4 regions of the Streptomyces sp. NPDC001406 genome follow, and region 2 is predicted to be linked to each of the others. Evidence: riboswitches for the same ligand, from Rfam matches in the RefSeq annotation. Region 2 holds a riboswitch; each other region holds the start of a gene.
What was found. Region 2 has a riboswitch for cyclic di-AMP ahead of ACFY1J_RS41640 (M23 family metallopeptidase). Riboswitches for the same ligand answer to the same signal wherever they lie in the genome.

Region 1: it holds a riboswitch for cyclic di-AMP, as region 2 does, so the genes downstream of both, ACFY1J_RS32950 (NlpC/P60 family protein) here and ACFY1J_RS41640 (M23 family metallopeptidase) in region 2, are expected to answer to the same signal.
Region 3: it holds a riboswitch for cyclic di-AMP, as region 2 does, so the genes downstream of both, ACFY1J_RS25570 (transglycosylase family protein) here and ACFY1J_RS41640 (M23 family metallopeptidase) in region 2, are expected to answer to the same signal.
Region 4: it holds a riboswitch for cyclic di-AMP, as region 2 does, so the genes downstream of both, ACFY1J_RS31675 (C40 family peptidase) here and ACFY1J_RS41640 (M23 family metallopeptidase) in region 2, are expected to answer to the same signal.

Annotation. Positions count from the first base shown of each region.
Region 1 covers NZ_JBIAWG010000015.1:109,191-112,368, reverse strand. Annotated here, with positions in the region: gene ACFY1J_RS32950 (NlpC/P60 family protein) at 311-1,513, opposite strand; cyclic di-AMP (ydaO/yuaA leader) riboswitch at 1,522-1,693, opposite strand; gene pcrA (DNA helicase PcrA) at 1,957-3,178, shown strand, end outside.
Region 2 covers NZ_JBIAWG010000025.1:22,046-25,223, reverse strand. Annotated here, with positions in the region: gene ACFY1J_RS41655 (MarR family winged helix-turn-helix transcriptional regulator) at 1-129, opposite strand, end outside; gene ACFY1J_RS41650 (dihydrofolate reductase family protein) at 237-1,373, shown strand; tRNA gene ACFY1J_RS41645 (tRNA-Met) at 1,423-1,496, shown strand; cyclic di-AMP (ydaO/yuaA leader) riboswitch at 1,796-1,955, shown strand; gene ACFY1J_RS41640 (M23 family metallopeptidase) at 1,963-3,003, shown strand; partial or broken gene ACFY1J_RS41635 (aldo/keto reductase) at 3,132-3,178, shown strand, end outside.
Region 3 covers NZ_JBIAWG010000010.1:330,636-333,813, reverse strand. Annotated here, with positions in the region: gene eno (phosphopyruvate hydratase) at 1-904, opposite strand, end outside; gene ACFY1J_RS25570 (transglycosylase family protein) at 1,185-1,847, opposite strand; cyclic di-AMP (ydaO/yuaA leader) riboswitch at 1,852-2,020, opposite strand; gene ACFY1J_RS25565 (transglycosylase family protein) at 2,204-3,178, opposite strand, start outside.
Region 4 covers NZ_JBIAWG010000014.1:119,909-123,086, reverse strand. Annotated here, with positions in the region: gene ACFY1J_RS31685 (LysR family transcriptional regulator) at 1-519, opposite strand, end outside; gene ACFY1J_RS31680 (LysE family translocator) at 635-1,255, shown strand; gene ACFY1J_RS31675 (C40 family peptidase) at 1,325-1,798, opposite strand; cyclic di-AMP (ydaO/yuaA leader) riboswitch at 1,802-2,024, opposite strand; gene ACFY1J_RS31670 (hypothetical protein) at 2,329-2,637, opposite strand; gene ACFY1J_RS31665 (ATP-dependent Clp protease proteolytic subunit) at 2,646-3,178, opposite strand, start outside.

The DNA.
Region 1 (3,178 bases), on a different contig from region 2:
CATCGCGAGGGCGATCAGGGACAGTGCCTCGTACCCCGCCAGCTGCAGCCCGACCGACACGATGCCGGTCGCCATCACGGCGGCCCCGGCCGCCGGCGGGCGCCGCTTCCACCAGGCGCGAAGGGGTGAGGAGGCGGGCATGGGCCCGATGCTAGGGAGCCGCGCGCGCCTTGCGAGCGGGGCACGCGCGCGCGTGCCGGGAAAAACGCGCGGGTGCGGGACAGGGTCGCGTGCGCCTGCGGTTCACGACGGCCGCGGCGCTCGCATCACCACGGCTGCAGCGCTCGCGCCCCTGCCCCACGGAGGTCTCTCACGCCGGCCGCACCACGCTGTGGATGATCGACGCGCCGCCGTAGTAGATCGACTCCTCGCGGACGTAGGCGCCGGGCTTCGGGGCGTGGATCATCATGCCGTTGCCGATGTAGATGCCGACGTGGCTGATGTCGTCGTAGAAGAAGATCAGGTCGCCGGGCTCGGCATTGGTGAGCGAGACCGTGGTGCCCGCGTTGACCTGGTCCCAGGTGGTGCGCGGAAGGCTGACGCCCGCGGCCCGCCAGGCGGCCGAGGTGAGGCCGGAGCAGTCGTAGGAGTCGGGGCCGGTGGCGCCCCAGACGTACGGCTTGCCGATCTGGGCGCGGGCGAAGGCGATCGCCTTCTCCGCCTTGGTGGCGTACGTGGAGTCCGAGGTCGAGCCGGTCGAGCCCGTCGAACCCGTCGAGGTGGACGAGTCCGAGGAACCCGAGGAGCCCGAAGAACTGGACGAGCTCGAGGAGCTCGCGGCGGCGGCCTTCTTCGCCGCCTCCGCGGCCGCCTGCTTCTTGGCCAGCTCCGCGGCCTGGCGCGCGGCCTCCTCCTGCTTCTGCTTCTCGATCGCGGCGAGCCGGGCCTTCTCCTGCGCCGTCAGCTTGGACAGCAGTTCGCGCGCCGAGGAGAGCTTCTTCTGGACGGTGGCCTTGGCCGTCTTCAGCTCGTTCTGCGACTCGGTCAGCGTCTGGAGGCTCTTGGCGGCTTCCTGCCGCTTCTTCATGGTCGCCGACTGCTGTGTGATGTAGTCGTCGATCGCGCCCTTCTGCCGCGAGGTCATCCGGCCCATCAGCTGGGTCTGGTCGAAGTAGTCCTGCGGGGAGTTCGAGAGCAGGAAGGTGGCGGTGTCGGGCGCGGCGGTCCCGGTGCGGTACTGGGCGGCGGCGAACGTACCCAGTTCCTCACGCGCCTTGTTGAGCTTGTCCGTGCGCCGCGCCACGTCGTCCAGCAGGGTGTCGACGTTCTTGCGCTGCTGGCCGGACTTCTCCTTGGCCGCGTTGTACTTCTCGGTCGCCGACTCCGCCTGGCGGTAGAGGTCGTCGACCTTCTTCTCGACTTCCTCGATGCTCGGCTTGCCGTCGGCGGAGGGCGTGGCGTTGGCGGTCTGGGAGAGCAGGGCCACGGAGGTGAGCGCGGCGGTGGCGATGGCGGGGGTGCGTATTCCTGTTACCAGGGCACTCGCGGGGCGCGACTTGCGGTGCGACGCCAAGGGAGGCGACTCCTTCCATGTTCCGCCTACCGAGTTAGCTGTCGGGTTCGGGCGGGTGGTTCGGAAGGGTTGCCCTACGGCCTTTCTCCGGGTGGAGGTTGGGCCGATTCACCCCAAGGTCGGTTGGGTCCCCGGCTCCGGCTGCCGTGGCGGGCACACCGGACTCGGCGGAGGCCGCGCGGCCCGGCGACGTTCGCCGGTGGGGGTCGTACGGCCCGCCCGAGACGGTAGCCAACTGGTGTGGCCCGTGTGAAGGTTGATGGGCGATATGCCCGATACATTTTTGTGACCTGATGCAGAATTCCGCCCGTGTGACAGCATGCCTCCGGAGCGTGAGACAGTTGTCCGGCTCATGCATCGGGAAGATCCCCCCGCGCGCGGGGCCGGTCCTGTTTCCGGGGCGGCGGCCGTTTGTCGGTGGGGCGCCCTAGACTCGGAGAGCGATGAGCAGCCTCTTTGACGACAGCTTCCTGGCGGACCTCCAGACCCCTCACGGGCGCGAGGAGGAGCCCCCGCCGCCCGAGGACGATCACGCTCCGGAGTCGGTTCCGGACGATCTGTTCGGCGGGAAGTTCGACGTGCCGCCGGACCGGGACGACTACTACCGCGACGGCGCCCCGCGCCCGGTGATCGACGCAGCGGCGCTGCTGGAGGGGCTGAACGAGAACCAGCGCGCGGCCGTCGTGCACGCCGGTTCCCCCCTGCTCATCGTGGCCGGCGCCGGCTCCGGCAAGACCCGTGTGCTCACGCACCGCATCGCCCACCTGCTGGCCGAGCGGAACGTGCACCCGGGGCAGATCCTCGCGATCACCTTCACCAACAAGGCCGCGGGCGAGATGAAGGAGCGCGTCGAGCACCTCGTCGGCCCGCGCGCGAACGCGATGTGGGTGATGACCTTCCACAGCGCGTGTGTGCGCATCCTGCGCCGCGAGAGCAAGAAGCTCGGCTTCACCTCGTCGTTCTCGATCTACGACGCCGCCGACAGCAAGCGCCTGATGGCCCTGGTCTGCCGCGACCTGGAGCTCGATCCCAAGCGCTTCCCGCCGAAGTCCTTCAGCGCCAAGATCTCGAACCTGAAGAACGAGCTGATCGACGAGGAGGACTTCGCCGCCCGAGCCACCGACGGCTTCGAGAAGACCCTCGCCCAGGCCTACGCCATGTACCAGTCGCGGCTGCGCGAGGCGAACGCCCTCGACTTCGACGACCTGATCATGACGACGGTCAACCTGCTGCGCGCCTTCCCGGACGTTGCCGAGCACTACCGCCGCCGCTTCCGCCACGTCCTCGTCGACGAGTACCAGGACACCAACCACGCCCAGTACGCCCTCGTGCGCGAGCTCGTCGGCACCGCCGGGCACCCGGTGGACGTACCGCCGAGCGAGCACGACCTCCAGCCCGCCGAGCTGTGCGTCGTGGGTGACGCCGACCAGTCCATCTACGCCTTCCGCGGCGCGACGATCCGCAACATCCTCCAGTTCGAGGAGGACTACCCGAACGCGACGACGATCCTCCTGGAGCAGAACTACCGCTCCACCCAGACGATCCTCTCCGCCGCAAACGCGGTCATCGAGCGCAACGAGTCCCGCCGCCCCAAGAACCTGTGGACCAACGCGGGCGCGGGTGCGCGGATCACCGGCTATGTCGCCGACACCGAGCACGACGAGG
Region 2 (3,178 bases):
GTAGTACAGGTGCGGCATGCCGGTGTCCTGCTGGAGCTGCCGGTCGATCGCGTCCTCCAGGAGCAGACTGCCGGCGATGTACGCGCGCCAGGCGCGCTGCTCCTCGGGGGTGAGCCAGCGGGTCGTCATACCGCCAGTGTAAGTTTGTTTCAAACTTGAACCAAGCCCGTACGTCAGTCCCGGTCCATCAGTCTTCGTCCATAGGTCCTTCAGCCTTCGTCAGGGAGAGCGCGCCGATGCCGTACCCGTACGTCCTGCTGTCCGCAGCCGTCTCCCTCGACGGCTGTCTGGACGACACCGGCCCCGAGCGGCTGCTCCTGTCCAGCCCGGCCGACTTCGACCGGGTCGACGAGGTGCGGGCGTCGGTCGACGCGATCCTGGTCGGCGCCGGCACGATCCGCGCCGACAACCCGCGGCTCCTGGTCAACTCGCCCGAGCGGCGCGCCGCCCGCGTGGCCGCGGGCCGGCCCGAGTACCCCCTCAAGGTCACCGTCAGCGGCTCCGGCGAGCTGGACCCGGACGCGAAGTTCTGGCACACGGGCGGCGAGAAGGTCCTCTATACGACGGAGAAGGGCGCCGAGCGCGCCCGCGGACTGGGCCTCGCCGCCGATGTCGTCCCGCTCGGCCCCGACCTCGACTGGCCGGCGCTGCTCACGCACCTGTACGAGGAGCGCGGGGTGCGTCGGCTGATGGTCGAGGGCGGCGGCACCATCCACACCCAGCTGCTCCGCCAGGGCCTCGCCGACGAACTCCAGCTGGTCCTCGCCCCGCTCCTGGTGGGGGACCCGGCGGCGCCCCGGCTGTTCGGCCCCGGGGGCTACCAGGGCGGGCGGCTCCGGCTCGTGGAGTCGCGTCGCATCGAGGACGTCGTACTGATGCGGTACGAGCCGACGGCACCCGGCACCGGGCGGTCGGTCGCCGCGGCGGACCGGCACTGGATGCGGATCGCCTGCGACCTCGCGGCGCTGTGCCCGCCCTCGGAGACCGCCTTCAGCGTGGGCGCGGTCGTGGTGGCCGCCGACGGCACCGAGCTGGCCCGGGGTCACTCGCGGGAGGGCGACGACCCGGTCGTGCACGCCGAGGAGGCTGCGCTGGCCAAGGTCGACCCGGCCGACCCGAGGCTGGCCGCCGCCACGGTCTACAGCAGCCTGGAGCCCTGCGCACGCCGGGCGTCGCGGCCCGCTCCCTGTGCGCGGCTGATCCTGGACGCCGGGGTACGACGGGTGGTCACGGCCTGGCGAGAGCCGGACACGTTCGTGCCGGGCGCCGACGGCAGCGGGCTGCTGAGGGGCGAGGGCGTGGACGTCGTCGTGCTGCCCGAGTACGAGGACCGGGCCAAGGCGCCGAACCACCATCTGTCGGCCCGCGGATAAACCCGTGCGCAAGCACCCCTGAGCATGGCGTATGCTTAAGGCACACCGACGCGGGGTGGAGCAGCTCGGTAGCTCGCTGGGCTCATAACCCAGAGGTCGCAGGTTCAAATCCTGTCCCCGCTACTCAAGGCTCAGGGCCGGAATCCAGTTGATGGATTCCGGCCCTGAGTGTTTTGGCGACGACCAGGCGACTATCACGAAGAGTGACCGGACGAAAGCCCTCCGCATAACATCTGAGTCACCATCAAAAACGTTGTGACTCATGTACTGCGGTCAACTCGCCCGATTTCTACCGGTCATGGCGTGTAAGTCCGCCCGTAAAAACGTTAATGATCAAGCAGAACGGCTTGGAATCTGACAGCCGGGTCTATTAACGTTCGATAACGCAGCGCGGTCGTCCCAGCCGTCACAAGAGTCGGCTCCGTGCGCACGCGCCGAATCCCGCAAGGGAACCGGGGAACCACCACCTTGGGGTGAATCACGCGGATGCCGCCGTGGAGGCACGGCCGGTATACGCGCGTAGGAGACCTTCCTGCTCCGAACCCGTCAGCTAACCCGGTAGGCGACGGAAGGAAAGGAGTACGCCCGCGTGGCGTCCAACCGGCCTGCCCCCACAGCCCCATACGTGCCGAGCGAGCACACCGAGACCTTCGGCTACGGCAGCTACCGCACCGACGAGGGCCCGTGGGAGGAGTGGAACCCCACCGAGGAGTCCCTCAGCCCGGTACGCGGCCGGCACCGCGTCGGCAAGCAGCGCGGCGGCGGACTCGCCCGCAGCTCCACGGTCCTGGGCGTCGGCGTCATAGCCGCCGTCGGCGCGGGCGGCATGGCCAGCGCCAACACCGGCAAGCCGCCGGTCTCCATCTCCATGCCCGACCTGCCCTCCGTCGGCTCCCTGCTCGGCGACAGCACCCCGGACGACGCCCCCAGCAAGGGCTCCGCGACCGCGCTCAGCAGCGTCGGCATGACCTCCGCCGACCGCACCCAGGGCGCCTCCGACGCCGGTGAGGCACTGCGCAACCGCATCATGGCCCAGGCCGAGAAGCAGCAGGGCCAGGTCGAGACCAAGGCCGCCGCCGCTGCCGGGGCCGCCGCGGACAAGCAGGTCGCCGCCGCGGCCGCCAAGGCCGAGAAGGAGGCCGCCGCCAAGGCCGCCGACGCCAAGGCGAGGGCGGAGGCCGAGGCCAAGAGGAAGGCCGAGGCCGCGCGCCTGGCCGAGCTGGCCAAGCAGTACACGCTGCCGACCTCCTCGTACACGATCACCTCGACCTTCGGTCAGGCCGGCGCCATGTGGTCCTCCGGCTACCACACCGGCCTCGACTTCGCCGCGCCCACGGGCACGCTCATCAAGGCCATCCACAGCGGCACGATCACCGAGGCGGGCTGGGCCGGCTCCTACGGCTACCGCACGATCCTCACCCTCGACGACGGCACCGAGCTGTGGTTCTGCCACCAGTCCTCGATCAGCGTCTCCGCCGGGCAGAAGGTCAGCACCGGCGACGTCATCGGCCGCGTCGGCGCCACCGGCAACGTCACGGGCCCGCATCTGCACCTGGAGGTCCACCCGGGCGGCCAGGCCACCGGGATCGACCCGATGACCTGGCTGCGGGGCAAGGGCCTCAACCCCTGACCCACCCTGTCGACCGCCGGCGGTCCTGACGGCACCCCCCGGACGTCAGGACCGCCGGTCAGGTGTTTGCGGGATCTTTGCGGGCGTATCCGGAATCTTTCGATCCGGTGTGACCGTTGTCATAGATCATGACTTCTCTTCGTAAGCTCGGCTCCTCCGACCTGGAGGTCTTCCC
Region 3 (3,178 bases), on a different contig from region 2:
TGTCGGTCAGGACCTTCCAGCCGGCCCAGTCGTCCTCGAACAGCGGGTCCTCGATGGAGACGAGCGGGTAGGCCGCCACGAGCTCCTCGTAGTACTCCGTCATCTCGGCGGCCGAGCGGGACTTGCCCTCGAACTCGTACTTGCCGTCCTTGTAGAACTCGGACGCGGCGACATCGAGCGCGAGCGCGATCTGCTCGCCGGGGACGTACCCGGCCTGCTTGATGGCCTCCAGGATGAGGTCGAGGGCCTCACGGTTGGAGCCGAGGTTCGGGGCGAAGCCGCCCTCGTCGCCCAGGCCGGTGGCCAGGCCCTTGCTCTTCAGGACCTTCTTCAGGGTGTGGTAGACCTCGGCGCCCCAGCGCAGCGCCTCGGAGAAGGACTCCGCGCCGATCGGGGCGATCATGAACTCCTGGATGTCCACGTTGGAGTCGGCGTGCGAGCCGCCGTTCAGGATGTTCATCATCGGCACCGGCAGCAGGTGCGCGTTCGGGCCGCCCAGGTAGCGGAAGAGGGGGAGGTCGCTGGCCTCGGAGGCGGCGTGGGCGACGGCGAGGGAGACGCCGAGGATGGCGTTGGCGCCGAGCGAGCCCTTGTTGTCGGTGGCGTCCAGGTCGAACATCGCCTGGTCGATCAGGCGCTGCTCGGTGGCGTCGTAGCCGACCAGCTCCGGGCCGATCTGCTCGATCACGGCGAGGACGGCCTTCTCGACGCCCTTGCCCAGGTAGCGGTTCGGGTCGCCGTCGCGGAGCTCGATGGCCTCGAAGGCGCCGGTGGAGGCGCCGGACGGAACGGCGGCACGACCCGTGCTGCCGTCGTCGAGGCCGACCTCGACCTCGACCGTGGGGTTGCCTCGGGAGTCCAGGATTTCCCGGGCTACGACGACGTCGATGGACGGCACGAGCATCTCCTTCATGGATGTGACGCTGGAAGTGCGGGGCTGGGTGCCTTGCGACTAGAGCCTAACCGTCCCGGGGGCATCGGCCACCGACCGACCGTCCCGTGGACAGGGTCCGACCGTACCCATTGTTCCGGCTCGAAACAAAGGCGGGGTGGAGAACGGCTCGAACACAGCGCCCCATGAACAAGCCCCGCCCCGGCGCGTACGGGGGAATACGCACCGGGGCGGGGAGACCGTGGGGACGGGGGGCGGCTGTGGTTCTTGCAGCCGGGCTACCGGCCGCGGATCACTTCAGGTGGAGCTGCTGGCCCGGGTAGATGAGGTCCGCGTCCTGGACGATGTTCTTGTTCAGCTTGAACAGCTTCTGCCAGCCGCCCTTGACCTTGTGCTTCTGGGCGATCGAGCCGAGGGTGTCGCCCTTGACGACCTTGTACTCGCCGTCGCCCTTCTTGACCTTCTTGCCGGTCGGGGTGGTGACGGTCTTGGCCGCGGCCGGGCGCTCGGCGGAGCGGGAGGCGGCCGGCTTCTCGGTCGACCGGGGGGCGGTGCTCGCCGCGGCGCCGCTGTAGGGGGCGCTGGACAGGCCCGTGCCGCAGACCGGCCAGGCACCCTTGCCCTGGGCGGCGAGGACCTTCTCGGCGATCTCTATCTGCTGCGCCTTGGTGGCCTTGTCGGCGGTGCCGGCGTACTTCGAGCCGCCGTAGGCGGACCACGTCGAGGCGGAGAACTGCAGACCGCCGTAGTAGCCGTTGCCGGTGTTGATGGACCAGTTGCCGCCGGACTCGCACTTGGCGACGGCGTCCCACTCGGAGGCGGTGGCGGCCGAGGCGGTGCCGGAGGCCATCAGCGGGGCGACGACGGCGGCGCCGGCGACACCGGCGAGCGCGATGGCACGGGTGACCCTGGCCTTCGAGGGACGACGGTGCTTGCCCTGGGCGGAAAACAGCATGGATGGATCCCCTCACCGACGCCTGCGAGGTGAGCTGTCGGGTTCGGGCCGGTTGAGTTGCCCGGCCACACCTCCGCTGGGAGGCGTGGCTCCACCCCTAGCCGCTCCGGCTCAACTGTCCGGCGCGGCACTTACCTTGGGTCCCCCGCTCCTGCCTACGGCGCGTGACGCGACGACTGTTCCCGTGCGGCCGCTGGCAGGACTCGGCGTTGCGACAGCCGGGGCTCGTGGTGACGAGCGGACTCGACCGTAGACACGCGATCCGGGGAATTCCAAAGACGATCAGGGCTTCTGAGACTCATCCCACACTTTCACCAAACCGGACATTAGGCGTGAAAGCGGGACGTCAACTCCCGCTACTTTTCACCGGTTTCGGTAGCGACGTCCAGGGTCTGACCGGGGGTGATGTCGTTCGGGTCGGTGCCGATTGCGGCCTTGTTGGCGGCATAGAGCGCACGCCATCCGCCGTCGACGTCGAGGGAGTCGGCGATGGACGCGAGAGTGTCGCCGTCGCGAACCGTGTAGGTGCGCGAGGCGTGACGACCCGCCGAGGCCGAGCCCTGCCCGCTTGCTGCGCTTTCGTCCGCATTGCCCCCGCGATGACGGCCGCCCCCGATCGCGCCGGTGTCGACCAGACTCCAAGATCCCCCGCTTTGCCACGAGTTGTCAGAGTCATCCGTTTTGGGAACTTCCGTGGGCGCGCCACCGCTCCCCTGCGAGTTGCCCGAGCCTTCGGATTCCGACTTGTCCGACTGGGCGGAATCTTCACCCTTGCCCTCGCTCTTACCCTCACCCTTGCCCTTCGCCCCGTTCTCCTTGTCGGCGTTCGCCGAGGGGGAAGCCTTCCCCGAGGAGTCCGACTCCGAGTGCGAATCGGATGAGTCGGACGAATCAGAGGAGTCTGAAGAATCAGAGGAACCGGGTGAATCGGATGCCGAGACACCGGTGTCGACATCGACCGACCCGGAGCTCGCGGTGAGCCCGGAGAGCAGGGCACAGGTGGCCCAGGGCTTGGTGCCCTGGTCGGCGAGAATCTTCTCCGCGACGGCTATCTGCTGCGAACGGCTGGCCTCGTCCGGGCTGGAGGCGTACGCGAGGCCGCCGTACTTGTCCCAGTCGTCCTGCGACATCTGCAGACCGCCGTAGTACCCGTTGCCGGAGTCGGCGCTCCAGGAGCCACCGCTCTCACACTCGGCCACCTTGTCCCAAGTGGTGCCGTCGGCCGCGTTGGCGCTCGCGGCCCCGAGGAGCGGGATGGCGATGGCGGAGCCGGTCACTCCGGCCGCGACGAGGAGGGCCGGAGCCTGACGGGGGCGACGGTGACGACCGTT
Region 4 (3,178 bases), on a different contig from region 2:
GACCAACTCCTCCACCAGCACCGGCTCCAGACCCACCGAGGACGGCACCGGAACCGGCTCCGCCGGGTGATACGCATGCGTCAGCGCCAGGTCCACCGCCCCGGCCGCCACCGCCGCCACGCCGGCCGGCGGATCGTAGTCCGCCACCGACAGCTCCACATCCGGATGCGCCCGGCGGAACGCGCTCAGCACCGGCGGCAGCAGATGGATCCCGGCCGTCGGAAACGTACCGAGCCGGAGTGTGCCGCCCGACAGACCGGCCAGCCGGGCCAGTTCGTGCCGGGCCCGCTCCAACTCGTCCAGCACCCGGCGGGCCCGGGCCACCAGCAGCTCGCCCGCGTCCGTCAGCCGCGCCCCGCGGTGGTGCCGGACCAGCAGCGCCGTCCCCGCCTCCCGCTCCAGCTTGGCCAGCTGCTGGGAGAGGGCGGGAGGTGTGTAGCCGAGCCGTTCGGCGGCACGCGTGATGGACCCCGCCTCCGCGACCGCGACGAGGGCGGCGAGTCGGGTGGGGTCGTACATACCGGTTGCCTGCCCAGAGGGATGTCCGAAGAATGCGAGCCCAAAGGAACGCTTAAGGCTTACCCAGGATATCCGAAATACCTGCTGAAGGCCTGTCCACGGCAGGCTGGCAGCCATGGACGGACAGCTCATCGCCTTCACCGGGATCGCCGCCGGCATGGTCGCCATGCCCGGCGCCGACTTCACCGTCGTCGTACGCAACGCACTGGTCTCCCGCCGGGCGGGCATCGCCTGTGCGCTCGGCATCGCGGGCGGGCTGCTCGTCCACACGGCTCTGGTGGCCGCGGGGGTCGCCACGGTCCTGGTCGCCGTGCCCCCGCTGTTCCGCGCTCTGCAACTGCTCGGCGGGGCGTATGTGCTGTATCTGGGCGGGCGGACGCTGTGGTCGCTGCGGCAGCCGCAAGGCGGCGACACGGACAGTGGCACGCCCTCGGCCGCGAACCCGCTGCGTCAGGGGTTCATGACCAACGCCCTCAACCCCAAGGCCTCGCTGACCTTTCTCAGCCTGCTGCCCCAGTTCGTACCGGCGGGCAGTGCCGCGCTGCCCAGGACCCTGCTGCTCGCGCTGATCGTGATCGGGCTGACCCTGGTGTGGTTCCCCACGGTGGCGCTGCTGGTGGACCGGCTCGGCCGATGGCTGCGCCGGCCGCGGGCCGCCATGGCCCTCCGGTCGGCGACCGGTGTGGCGCTGACGGTTCTCGGTGCCGCCCTGCTCCTCGAACCGCTCCTGGCGTGACACCGGGTCAGGCCGGAGCGGACCCGAGGGGGTGCCGGTGCGACAAGGCCCGCCACCCCCTCGGGCGGGTCAGCTGACCCGGCCGTACCAGACGCTCCTCGTCCAGATCCTCTGCAGCTTCACCACGTCCCCGGTCTTCGGGGCGTGCCAGATCTTCCCCTTCCCGGCGTAGATCCCCACGTGGTACACGCTGGAGCCCGAGTGGAAGAAGACGAGGTCACCGGCCTTGCGGTTCTTGGCCGAGATGTGGTGGGTCTTGTTGTACTGCTGGGCGGCCGTACGGGGCAGGGTCTTGCCCGCCTTCTTGTACGAGTACAGCGTCAGCCCGGAGCAGTCGAACCTCCGCGGCCCGGTGGCGCCCCACTTGTAGGGGGCCCCCTTCTTGGAAGCCGCGACCTGGAGTGCCTTCGTCGCCATCGTCGCGGCCGACGCGTCGGCGGCGACACCCGGAACCACGATCGAGCCGCCCACGGCGGCGATGGTGAGGGCCGAGGCCGTACCGGCCCGGGCCATGAGCGACGGGACACGATTGAGCGCAGTCATGCGCAACCCTTCGTCAGCCGCCTGTGAAGGATGACCTGTCGGATTCGGGCTGGCGAAGTTGCCCGGCCGCGTTGCCGCGGCTTCACCCCAAGGGCTGCTCGGAACGAACAAACAGACGAACGAACATCCGTTCCGGCGACCCGTCTTGCTTGGGTCCTCCACTCCTGCCGATCCACTCCTGTCGACCGGTCATCCGGGCGGCGGCAGGACTCGGCGTCCGCCCGGACCGCCCCGCCGCTGTGGCGGGGGCTTGTCGTCAGACAGGGATCTTCACTCACAGGTGTCCGAAAATCCCAATGGAATCGGGGATTTGTGGTGTTACTCACCACTCACCCGTTCGGGTGGACATCGCTGTGTTCGAGTCATGGTCGAGGGGGTCAGGTACCCCCGGACCAGCGCGGAAGCACCTCACCGTCCCCTCCGGGCAAGCGTGTTGCGCAACCTCCACGGCCTCGGAAATGGACCCGCGACTACTCCGAACAGCGGTACGTCTTTTGGGTCGTTTCAACTCCGGTGCGGACGGCAGTGCGTCAATCGGCGGCGGGGGGTGGGACGGTGACCCTCGCGGTCCGGCGCTCGCCGTCCAGCACCCGCAGTGCGCGCGCCAACGTGGCCGCGTGCAACTCCGCCTCGCCGCGCTGGTGCATGAGGGTCAGCGCGTCGCGCAACTCCGCCGCCGCACGGACGAGCGCCTGGGCGGCCCGCAGTCCGCGGTAGGTGTCCGAGTGCTGGGCCGGATTGATCCGGCCGAGCAGGTCGACCACATCGAGGTAACGGTCGATCAACTCACCCTCGGCCCGCGTCAGGGCGGGCAGTGGCGGCAACTCCGGAGGCAGCATCCGCCGGCTCACCCCGCGTCCCGAGCGGTGCGGGAGGCCTTGCGGCTGGGGATGATCCCGTCCACCAGCCCGTATTCCAGCGCGCCCGGCGCGTCCAGGATCAGATCCCGCTCCAGGTCCTCGTGGACCTGCTCGGGGCCGCGTCCTGTGTGCCGAACGAGCATTCCTTCGAGGAGGTCCCGGGTCCGGGCCAACTCCTCGGCCTGGATGACGAGGTCACTCGGTTGGCCCTGCACGGGCTCGGGCAGCGAGGGCTGCCGGATCAGCACACGCGCGCCGGGCAGCGCGAACCGCTTGCCCGGTGTCCCGGCGGCGAGCAGCACCGCGGCGGACGAGCCGGCCTGCCCCAGGCAGATCGTCTCCACGTCGCAGCCGACGTACCGCATCGTGTCGTAGATCGCCGCCATGGCGCTGAACGAGCCGCCGGGCGAGTTCACGTACAGCGAGATGTCCCGGTCCGGGTTGTCGTGTTCGAGATGCATGAACTGCGCCATCACGTCGTTCGCCGATGTGTCGTCGATCGGCGTGCCCAGGAAGACGA